One region of the Enterobacter sp. DVT3837 genome, then DNA from elsewhere that is predicted to be linked to it. Evidence: predicted binding sites of a transcription regulator. Region 1 holds the regulator's gene; the other holds the start of a gene.
The links. Region 1 encodes PhoB, which activates phosphate uptake and scavenging genes when phosphate is short. Its sites were predicted from a motif close to CTGTCATAAAACTGNCNNAT; they were not measured.

Region 2: kdgR (DNA-binding transcriptional regulator KdgR) is a predicted target of PhoB. The motif match lies at 2,305-2,324, and genes of this name have one in related genera.

What each region holds. Positions count from the first base shown of each region.
Region 1 is NZ_JBWDLA010000001.1:450,989-456,997, forward strand. Features, by position in the region: gene brnQ (branched-chain amino acid transporter carrier protein BrnQ) at 1-1,282, opposite strand, end outside; gene phoR (phosphate regulon sensor histidine kinase PhoR) at 1,692-2,987, opposite strand; gene phoB (phosphate response regulator transcription factor PhoB) at 3,009-3,698, opposite strand; gene sbcD (exonuclease subunit SbcD) at 3,885-5,090, shown strand; gene sbcC (exonuclease subunit SbcC) at 5,087-6,009, shown strand, end outside.
Region 2 is NZ_JBWDLA010000002.1:375,961-381,969, reverse strand. Features, by position in the region: gene AC0XWG_RS16715 (MBL fold metallo-hydrolase) at 1-430, opposite strand, end outside; gene AC0XWG_RS16710 (YebO family protein) at 454-744, opposite strand; gene mgrB (PhoP/PhoQ regulatory lipoprotein MgrB) at 819-962, opposite strand; gene AC0XWG_RS16700 (YobH family protein) at 1,122-1,361, shown strand; gene kdgR (DNA-binding transcriptional regulator KdgR) at 1,422-2,213, opposite strand; gene AC0XWG_RS16690 (MFS transporter) at 2,393-3,766, shown strand; gene htpX (protease HtpX) at 3,817-4,698, opposite strand; gene prc (carboxy terminal-processing peptidase) at 4,892-6,009, opposite strand, start outside.

The DNA.
Region 1 (6,009 bases):
GATCCCAGATAACCGCCAGAACCAATGCAACAACGGTAGGCATCAGCCAGGCCAGGCCTTGTTCGGACAGCGGCAGACGCTGTGTCCAGGCTGGCAAAATTTCTGCGAAAGCTGATGCTTTAATCCCGTCAAGGATACCAAAAATCAGGCTGATAAACATGGCTGGCGCAATAATTCGTGAGGAGTTATTCCACCACGGGCGAGTAAAGCTCAGTACCACCAGCACGATACACGGCGGGTAGATAGCCGTCAGCACCGGAATAGAGACCTGAATCAGGTGGCTCAGACCGAGGTTGGACACCGCCATGGAGAAAATGCCGAGAATAAACACCAGAGTGCGGTAAGAGAGCGGCAGATACTGCGCAAAGAACTCAGCACAGGCACAGGTCAGGCCAACGGCGGTCACCAGACATGCCAGGAAGATGAGCGCTGCCAGCAGCATACTGCCCGCACCGCCGAAGGTGTGCTGAACATAAGCATGCAGAATAGCCGCGCCATTCGCGTTTTGATCAACCAGCATGGCGCTATCGGAACCCAGACGGAACAGCGCCAGATAGAGCAGCGTCAGGCCCACACCGGCCATCAGGCCAGCCCAGATGGTGTAGCGGGTCAGCAGACGTGCTTCGGTCACACCACGGGAACGCGCGGCGTTAACGATGACGATACCAAACACCATTGCGCCCAGCGTATCCATCGTCAGGTAGCCGTTCACAAAGCCGTTGGAGAATGCGGCATTTTTGTAGGCATCCATGGCGTCGCTAATCGGACCTGCCGGCCAGACAATCGCCGCAACCGCCAGCACAATCAACGCCACAATTTTCAGCGGAGCCAGGAAGTTACCGACGGTATCCAGCAGCTTGCCCGGATAGAGAGAAACCAGAATCACAATCGCGAAGTAGATCAGGCTGTAGATAAACAGCGGCATCGCGCCGTCACCGGTCAGAGGAGCAATGCCCACTTCGAAGGAAACGGTCGCCGTGCGCGGGGTCGCAAACAGTGGGCCCACGGCCAGATAGCAGACGGTTGCCAGCAGAACACCCGCCACTTTGCCGATCGGGGTGCTGAGGCTATCAACACCGCCACCCACTTTCGCCAGGGCGATAACGGTCAGTACCGGTAAACCCACAGCAGTAATCAGGAAACCAAATGCGGCAGTCCAGACGTGTTCACCCGCCTGTAAACCAACCATTGGAGGGAAAATGATGTTGCCTGCGCCAACGAACAGCGCAAATGTCATAAAGCCCAGCGCGATGATGTCACGCGATTTTAAGTGATGGGTCATAAAACCTTACTGCCTGTGGATGTGGTGTTGAAAACATTGAGCTTTTCGATTTCCCTGGTGGGAAGATACAGCCGAAAAATTGCTCAATTTCAGCGGGAAATGCTCCCGTCCTGGCGTGGAGAAGAATAGTTTTTCGATTTACCACGCAAATACAGTCGGTCTGACAGTATCTGGGGCGCAATTTAAACGCTTATAACGTTTAAAGGCAAGGTGGGATCGCAAAACCAGAACAATATGCCACCATGAAAAAACACACCAGCATAATACGCTAATTATCAGAAAAACCCATGGCTAATCATGCGAACAAAAAACAGTCAGCCGTATAAAATTCATTCGCGTTTCGTTTGACTGCAAAGCAAACGGGCCAGCAAACGCTGACCCGTGGAAAGGTAAAATGACACACCCGTTATCAGGCGATCTTTTTGGCAATTAATCGTTCCGGGATCACGAAACTAAAGCGGGTTCCCTTACCCAGGGTACTCTGAATATCGAGGCGGCTTTCATGGTGATTGACGGCATGTTTTACAATCGCCAGCCCCAGACCGCTTCCCCCTGTCTGTCGCGATCGCGCCTTATCCACGCGATAGAAACGTTCGGTCAGACGCGGGATGTGCTCCGGAGCAATCCCCGGACCATTATCCTCGACGCTAAATTCAGCGCCCGTAGGGGTATGTTGCCAGCGCACCACGATCTCCGTCCCTTCCGGCGTATGATTCACCGCGTTATACACCAGGTTGGAAATGGCGCTGCGCAACTCATCTTCACTGCCCAGAACCTTCAGCGTATTGTCGACCTCAAAAGTCAGGTGGTGCTTTTTATGGCTTAGCGTCTGTGCTTCACGCTCCACCACCCGCAGCATCATGGGGACATCAATGGTGTCATTCAGCGCAAGCGTTGGCGCCGCTTCAATCTTTGAGAGCGTCAACAGCTGTTTCACCAGACCTTCCATACGGTGCGTTTGCTCGCGCATGGTGTGCAGCGCTTTTTCACGTGGCGCACCTTCAAGCGTTTGCTCCTGCATCATCTCCAGGTACCCCTGCAGTACGGTCAACGGGGTGCGTAATTCGTGGCTCACGTTCGCGAAGAAGTTGCGTCGCGCGCCTTCCAGCTGGTGCATCTGGGTGACATCGCGCGCCACCATCAGCCACTGCCGATCGCTGTAGGGCATCACGCGGATTTCCAGATGGCGACCATTATTGAGTTTCAGATTATGCGGACCGGTAAAATCACGCTTTTTTAGATACTGCGCAAACTCAGGATAACGCAGAAGGTTGAGGATATTCTGGCCATTATCATCCGGCCAGCGCAACCCCAGCAACTGTTGCGCAAGACCATTACACCAGAAGATTGTCCCTTCTTCGGTCGTCAGAATGACCGCATCCGGTAGCGACTCCGCCCCGCTGCGAAAACGCTTGATCAGGCTTCCCAGTTCGCGGCGGCGCTTTTTATTACGCATCTGCATCTGATGCAAACCGTAAAGCAGCGGTTCCCAACTGCCGCTTCCCGGCGGCGGTGTCATACTTCGGTCAACCCATAGCCACCAGGAGAGGCGTAACAGGTTCCAGAAATGCCAGATCAGCAGCCCGGTGACCGAGGCCAGCAGAAACCACGGCAGATGTCCAAGAAAGGCCCCCAGAATGAAGGCCGGAATACAACATAAGATCAGTTCAAAGACGAGCCTTTTCCATGACAGACGTTCCAGCACGCGTCACACTCCTGTCATTGTTCAGAAACGGGTAGAAAAACGATAACCCGTGCCGCGGACCGTCTGCACCATGCGATCGTGGCCGCTCAGTTCCAGCGCTTTTCGCAGGCGGCGGATATGGACGTCAACCGTCCGGTCTTCGACATACACGTTAGTTCCCCAGACGTTATTCAGCAACTGTTCGCGGCTGTAAACGCGTTCCGGGTGAGTCATAAAGAAGTGCAGAAGTTTAAATTCGGTAGGCCCCATGTCGAGTGGGTTTTCGCCCGTCATGACGCGGTGTGAGGTCGGGTCAAGGCTCAGCCCCTGCATCTCAATCACCTCTTCCACTGCCATCGGTGAAATGCGGCGCATTACGGCTTTGATACGAGCAACCAGCTCTTTCGGGGAGAACGGCTTGGTAATGTAATCATCGGCACCCGTTTCAAGCCCACGCACGCGATCCTCTTCTTCACCACGTGCCGTCAGCATGACAACGGGGATATCGCGGGTCATCGCTTCACGTTTAATGTGTTTGATAAACTGCAGTCCAGAGCCGCCAGGCAACATCCAGTCGAGCAGAATCAGATCGGGCCAGGGCTCATTCAACTGGTTCACCGCGCTGTCATAATCTTCCGCTTCAACCGGCTGGAAGCCATTTTGTTCGAGCACGAAGCACACCATTTCACGAATTGGAGCTTCATCTTCTACGACCAGAATACGTCTCGCCATACTTTGCCCTGTCTTATCTTATTTAAGTTACAAGTTTGTAATGCGGCGTCATTATGCGTCAGATTTATGACAGATTTATGAAAAACCTTACCACTATAAATGGCAAACTGTTGTTTTATTACAGCGGTTATTTTCTGCCCCTGAATGTTTATAATCGCCAACATCTTTTTTCGCCACGGATCTCCTATGCGCATACTTCACACTTCGGACTGGCATCTGGGTCAAAACTTTTACAGCAAAAGCAGGGCAGCTGAGCATGAAGCGTTCCTGAACTGGCTGCTGGATACGGCTCGATCGCGCGAAGTGGATGCGATTATTGTCGCGGGTGACATTTTCGACACCGGCTCGCCGCCAAGCTATGCGCGTGAGCTGTACAACCGCTTCGTGGTAAATCTGCAGCAAACAGGCTGCCATCTGGTGATTGTCGCCGGTAATCACGACTCCGTCGCCACGCTGAATGAATCCCGCGACATCCTGGCCTTCCTGAACACTACCGTGGTGGCCAGTGCCGGGCATGCGCCGCAGATCCTGAAAAAACGTGACGGTACACCGGGGGCGGTGCTGTGCCCGGTTCCCTTCCTGCGCCCACGCGATATCGTGCAGAGCCAGGCCGGGATGTCCGGCGGAGAAAAACAGCAGCATCTGTTGCAGAGCATCACTGACTATTATCACCAACAATATACCGATGCCTGTACCTTGCGCGGCGAACAGCTTATTCCGGTGATTGCAACCGGGCATCTCACCACCGTCGGAGCCAGTAAAAGTGACGCCGTACGTGACATCTATATTGGTACGCTGGATGCGTTCCCGGCGCAAAATTTCCCGCCTGCCGACTACATTGCGCTTGGGCATATTCACCGCGCACAGATCATTGGTGGCTGCGAACACATTCGCTATTGTGGCTCGCCCATTTCGCTGAGTTTTGATGAGACAGGTAAAGCCAAATCTGTGCATCTGGTGAGTTTTAACGGAGGTAAACTCAGCGCCGTCGAAACGCTGGAAGTCCCTGTTACCCAGCCGCTGGCGGTGCTGAAGGGTGACCTTGATGCCATCACCTCCCAGCTTGAACAGTGGCGTGGCACTGCGCTTAATCCCCCCGTCTGGCTGGATATCGAAATCACGACAGACGACTATCTGCATGATATGCAGCGAAAAATTCAGGCGCTGACGGAAGATCTTCCTGTCGAGGTTTTACTGGTACGCCGTAGTCGCGAGCAGCGCGAAAAAATCCTGCTGAGTGCTCAGCGCGAAACGCTGAGTGAACTTAAAGTCGAAGAGGTTTTTGAACGCCGACTGGCCCAGGAAGAGATGGACGATGCAAAACGCGCCCGGCTGAACGAGCTGTTCGCCCATACGCTCCACGCGCTGAATAACGAGGAAGAGAACGCATGAAAATCCTGAGCCTGCGTCTGAAAAACCTCAACTCACTCAAGGGCGAGTGGAAAATTGACTTTACCGCTGAGCCCTTTGCCAGCAACGGGCTGTTTGCCATTACCGGTGCGACCGGTGCAGGCAAGACCACCCTGCTCGACGCCATCTGTCTGGCGCTCTATCACGAAACGCCGCGTCTGCAAAAAGTGTCTCAGGCGCAAAACGATCTGATGACGCGTGATACCGCCGAGTGTCTGGCCGAGGTTGAGTTTGAAGTAAAAGGTACCGCCTACCGCGCCTTCTGGAGCCAGAACCGGGCGCGTAATCAGCCAGACGGGAACCTGCAGGCACCGCGTGTGGAACTGGCTCGCTGCGAAGATGGCAAGATTCTCGCCGACAAAGTGACAGATAAACTGGAGCAAACCGCCGCGCTCACCGGGCTGGACTATGACCGATTTACCCGTTCAATGCTGCTCTCTCAGGGGCAGTTTGCCGCTTTCCTCAATGCCAAGCCGAGCGATCGCGCAGAGCTGCTGGAAGAACTGACCGGAACCGAGATCTATGGCCAGATTTCCGCCAGGATATTTGAGAAACACAAAGCCGCCCGAAACGTACTTGAAATGCGCGAGGCACAGGCAGCGGGTGTGGTGCTGTTGAGCGAAGAGCAACAGCAGCAGTTACAGCAGAGTTTGCAGGCACTTACTGACGAAGAGAAAACACTGCTGGCACAGCAACAGCGCCAGCAGAAAGATTATCAGTGGCTTACACGCCATGATGAGCTTCTTCGCGAGCAACAGCGCGTAAGCGTGTTACAACAGCAGGCACAGCAGGCGCTGACCGACGCCGCGCCTGGCCTGGCAAAGCTCCAGCTTGCTCAACCCGCCGCTCAGCTTCGACCGCTTTGGGAACACCAGCAAGAGCAAGCCTCGCGTCTGGCTCA
Region 2 (6,009 bases), on a different contig from region 1:
GGATAGTTGCGTCATCAAGATGATCGTAATGATTATGGGAGATAACGACGGCATCAAGCTGATGAAGTTGATCGACAGAAAGTACCGGAGGGGTCTTACGTTGTGGTCCCAGAAATGAGAGCGGAGAGGCACGCTGTGAGAAAACCGGGTCAGTGAGGAGAATATTGCCGTCTATCTGCAGCAGCACACTCGCGTGTCCCAGCCACCATACCCCATCCTCATGAGGTTGCATAAGATCAACCGGTTGCCACCACTGACGTATAAAATCCTCATAACCGAGTGCGGGCGGTCTGGGCAAACCGGCCTCTTTACGCGCTTTTCGCCAGCGCTCAAGGTCACCGGGCTGATGCCCGACAGGACGGGTATTACGGAAACCATTCGGCGTGTGATGTTTCAGGGAGGGGTCATACCAGGGATTTTTCCAGACCACAGCCACCTCCCAGGACAAAAAGATTAACGCTCAGCCACCAGGCGGATAAAGTCGTCTTCGTCTTTGTCGTCTTCAGCGACAGCGTCTTTCGGCGCGTCTTTCTCTTCCGGTTCGTTAGCCTCACACAGACGGCGTAACAACGCATTTTGACGTTTTTGCTGATCGAGCAGCGCTTCAAGCAGTTCGATCTGCTCGTTAGTACGTGAACTGGCCCGGTTAACGAAAAACCAAATGACCAGCCCCACAAGCAGAACGACCAAAGAAATCATCAAGGATGCCACATTCAGCAGCCCTGAATTCAGTAACTCACCCATTTCACCACCTCAATAAAAACGTCTATTTTACCACTGGCGCGAAGGAAGGAAATCACCTTGAGAAAAAATGCGTGTTACCACGGAATAAACTTATTTATTGCGCAAACGCCGCTAAAGAACTGTACATCCTGATCGCACATCACATTGATGGTCTGCGTCCATAGCACCACGCACGCTACCAGCACGATAACCAGAATTACCCAGCGTATTTTTTTCACTCCACACTCCGTCAAAAGACCTGATGTAACCAGGTTATCACGGTTATCTTAAACAAGGGCTAACTGTACCGACATCAAGCCTTTTTCAGAATCATGCACTTGTTTCATTACGTAAACCGTTTACGCTTGCTTAATGATAACAACGATAAAGAGGCATTGATGCGCTTAATCATTCGAACAATTGTTGTACTGGCCATCGTCTGGATTGGCCTTCTGTTAACCGGTTATGGTGTGCTGGTGGGAAGCACTGAAAACGCAGCAGGATTAGGCATTCAGTGTAAATATTTAACAGCACAAGGAGTAAGCACCGCGCAGTATCTGCATACTGACAGCGGAATCATTGGCCTGACTAATTGCCCGGTACTGCGTAAAACATCCGTCGTGATCGATAATGGCTAATCAGCCAGGTTAACAGCAAAATCGCCGCAATACTCGCGGCGTTTTTTATGCTAACGAGGATTAAAACGGATAGTCGTGATACCCCATCTGCTCGGAAATCTTACGTGCTGCGGTGTGCAGAATAGCCACATACTCGTGCAATCGCTCCTCAGAGAAGCGCAACGTCGGGAAGGAAATACTGAGCCCCGCAATCACGACGCCAAAGCGGTCAAATACCGGAACACCAATACAGCGCAGCCCCTCTTCCTGCTCTTCGTTATCTTCGCCATAGCCTTGCTCACGCACCTTGTCGAGCACGGTTAACAGCGCATCCGTGCTGGTAATGGTTCGTGCCGTACTGCGTTTGTACTCCACGCCATCAAGGATCTGTTTCACTTCTTCACGATCGCGCCACGCCAGCAGAACCTTACCAATGGCAGTACTATAGAGTGGGTTACGGCGGCCAATGCGTGAATACATGCGCAGGTTGTACATGGAGTCGATTTTATGGATGTAAACAATACTGTCTTCATCCAGTGCTCCCAGGTGGATGGTCTCTTTGGTCAGACGGGAGATTTCACGCATCTGAATATCCGCGCTGCGGATCAGGTCAACATTTTGCAGCGCACGGGCACCCAGTTCGAAGAGTTTCAGCGTCAGAGAGTATTTTTCAGACTCGCCTTCCTGCGCAACGTAGCCCAGTGACTTCATGGTTTGCAAAAAACGATAAACGGTGCTTTTCGACATCATCACACGCTGCGACAACTCTGTAATACCAATTTCACGCTCTTCCCCAAGCGCCTGTAAGATGCCAAACACCTTCAGCACGGAAGAAACAGAATCTGGCTGTTTATCCAAATCCGCAATTGCCATTTACCACCTCATAGAGAGTGTTTTATAAAAATCAGAATCGGTTTTTATTATAAGTTCCCGTCATGTCACCTGCAATCAATCCGCGTTTACTTCGTTACAAATCTGCGACATATCGCGGCTGTAACAATGCTAAAATAGTTACCCTGAGAATAATTTCACGCTGAGCTTTTTTAATCCTAATGGAAAAGACCTTTTCCGATGGCCTGCCTTTACCCCAGCGGTATGGCGCTATAGCGACCATCATTATCGGTATCTCAATGGCCGTCCTTGACGGCGCAATTGCGAATGTGGCCCTGCCAACCATCGCCAGCGACCTGCATGCCTCCCCTGCCAGTTCGATATGGATAGTTAACGCCTATCAGATTGCAATTGTTATTTCCCTGCTCTCGTTCTCTTTTCTGGGCGATATGTTTGGCTACCGTCGGGTTTATCAATGCGGTCTGGTGGTTTTCACCTTCACCTCATTGTTATGTGCCCTTTCTGATTCGCTACATACCCTGACACTTGCACGTATTGCACAAGGTTTTGGCGGTGCAGCGCTCATGAGTGTTAACACAGCGTTGATCCGCTTAATTTATCCGCAGCGTCATCTGGGACGCGGCATGGGGATAAACTCGTTTATTGTTGCGGTCTCTTCTGCCGCCGGGCCAACCATTGCAGCAGCCATTCTTTCCGTCGCGTCCTGGCAATGGCTGTTCGCCATAAACGTGCCGCTGGGCATCGTGGCTATCTTCTTTGCCCTACGCTTTCTTCCCGCTAACGGCCCCAAAAGTACAATGCCGCGCTTCGACGTCGTGAGCGCGATAATGAATGCCCTCACCTTTGGTCTGCTGATTACTGCCCTGAGCGGTTTTGCACAGGGACAATCCCTGATGCTTACCAGCGCGGAACTCATCGTCTTGCTGGTGACAGGTTTCTTCTTTGTTCGCCGTCAGCTCACGCTTCCTGTGCCGTTACTGCCAGTTGACCTGCTGCGCATTCCCCTCTTTTCGCTCTCCATTTGCACATCTGTCTGCTCATTCTGCGCCCAGATGCTGGCCCTGGTCTCTCTGCCTTTCTTCCTGCAAAGCGTAGTGGGACGCTCTGAAGTGGAGACCGGGCTGTTGTTAACCCCATGGCCGCTGGCTACGATGGTAATGGCACCGCTGGCGGGTTACTTGATTGAACGCGTCCATGCCGGTTTATTAGGTGCTCTGGGGCTGGCTGTGATGGCAACAGGCCTTTTCGCGCTGGCACTACTGCCGTCATCGCCTTCCGATCTCGACATCATCTGGCGCATGATCCTGTGCGGAGCCGGGTTTGGCCTGTTCCAGTCGCCTAACAATCACACCATTATTACCTCAGCGCCGCGTCATCGCAGTGGAGGGGCCAGCGGTATGTTAGGCACCGCGCGTCTGTTAGGGCAAAGCAGCGGTGCTGCTCTGGTCGCTCTGATGTTTAACCTTGCCGGGCAAAACGGTAATCACATTGCGCTCCTTAGCGCAGGAGCCCTTGCTACCCTCGCGGCTATCGTCAGCGGTCTGCGCATTACCCAGCCCAGAGCCCAGGCATAAAAAAAGCCGGGCGGAGTCTTCTCCTGCCCGGCTTATTGCGGTTCTTCGCGTTACTTCATGTATTCCCCACTACGCAGCGCTTCGATACGTTTATCCAGCGGCGGGTGAGACATAAACATTTCACTCAGTGACTTCGATTTACCGTTAATACAGAAGGCCATCATGCTGTTCGCTTCCTGCGGCTCGTAACTGGTTTTCAGACGCTGCAGCGCAGCAATCATTTTCTCACGCCCAACCAGTTTTGCGGAGCCGGCATCCGCGTGGAATTCGCGGTGACGGGAGAACCACATGGTGATAATGCTTGCCAGAATACCGAACACCAGCTCCAGTACCATGGAAACTGCGAAGTAGATCAGCGGATTACCGTTGCTCTCTTCACCTTCGTCGCGGTTGCCACCCATAAAGCCTGCAGCAATCTGCGCCAGAATACGGGAGATAAAGATAACGAAAGTGTTCACCACGCCCTGAATCAGGGTCATGGTCACCATGTCACCATTTGCGATATGGCTGATTTCGTGAGCGATAACCGCTTCGGCTTCATCACGGCTCATGTTCTGTAACAACCCGGTGCTGACGGCAACCAGGGATGCATCACGACGAGCACCCGTAGCGAACGCATTAATGTCCGGCGCGTGATAAATAGCGACCTGCGGCATGGCAATCCCAGCCTGACGGGATTGCTGAGCAACCGTATTCATCAGCCACTGTTCCATATCGTTACGCGGCTGTTCAATAACCTCACCACCTACCGATTTCAGTGCCATCCACTTCGACATCAACAGTGAAATGAAAGAGCCACCAAAACCAAACAGCAGCGCCATAATCAACAGACCCTGAACGCTGCTCGACTGAATTCCTGTCAGGCTTAGCACGAGCCCGAAAACCACCATGACCGCAAGGTTGGTGAGCAGGAAGAGCGCGATTCGCATCATAATTTTCTTTTAACCTCAGTTTAACAAAACGCACTATGCGATTACCCACATCGTATGGGTATTGTGGCTATTTTCAAGCATCAGGCGGGCGTAAGTCACCAGAAAGACACAACTTTACACAATTGGAAACCAGCCTGACGGAAGGATGCAGAACAAAAAGAAACAGGCACAATTTCTTGTGCCTGTTGGGAGATTATTTTGCCGGAGCAGGTTGTACGGCAGGTTTCTCTTTTTCAAGATTCGCAAGGTCGAGTGCAATATGCACCGTCTCATCCAGATAAGGATCTGGCTCCTTGTAATCTTTTGGCAGATCGTCCAGTTTCTTGAGCAGAGGCTTGCCTTCCCGTTTGAAGCGATCGTTGATACGCGCCAGACGCGTTGCATCGTCTTCATTGTTCTCTTTTTCACGCTGAGCGTAGTTCAGAGAAACAATATTCCGTTTATCTTTCAGAGCATTGAAACGTGCAATGTCCTTCATGATGTACTGGAATTCCGCATCTTTCGCAATACGGTCATTATGCGCTTTCAGCAGTTCAGGACCAAACTGCGTCATATCACCCGCTTTCACGTAGGTCGCCGCGTTGATGCTGTCCCACGGTAACGCGTTATCTTCAAACTTCTCGCCCGTTTCCGTCTCTTCCGTGCCTGTCGGCATCATGATATCCGGCGTCACGCCTTTACGCTGCGTACTGCCACCGTTCACGCGGTAGAACTTCTGAATAGTGTACTGAACCGAACCCAGCGCAGGCCATTCAGGGCGCAGCATCTGATCGTAAATACGATTCAGAGAGCGATACTGTTGAACGGTGCCTTTACCAAACGTCGGTTCACCCACGATCAACGCACGGCCATAGTCCTGCATTGCGGCAGCAAAGATCTCAGACGCTGAAGCACTGAAGCGGTCCACTAAGACCACCAGCGGGCCTTTGTAGTAAACCACACCATCGTTGTCGGCATCTTCACGGACTTTACCGTTGTTATCGCGCACCTGAACCACAGGACCAGATGGAATAAACAGGCCAGAGAGCGAAACCGCTTCCGTCAGCGCACCGCCGCCGTTACTGCGCAGGTCGATGATAATGCTGCTAACGTTCTGCTTCTCAAGCTTCTGCAGCTGCACTTTCACATCGTCGGTCAGCCCTACGTAGAAGCCCGGGATATCCAGGACACCCACCTTCTCTTTACCCACGGTTTTCACCGACATTTTCACCGCGCGGTCTTCCAGACGGATACGCTCACGGGTCAGGGTAACAATACGGGTTTTAGTGCCTTTTCCTGCAGGCAGCACTTCCAGACGAACCTTGCTGCCTT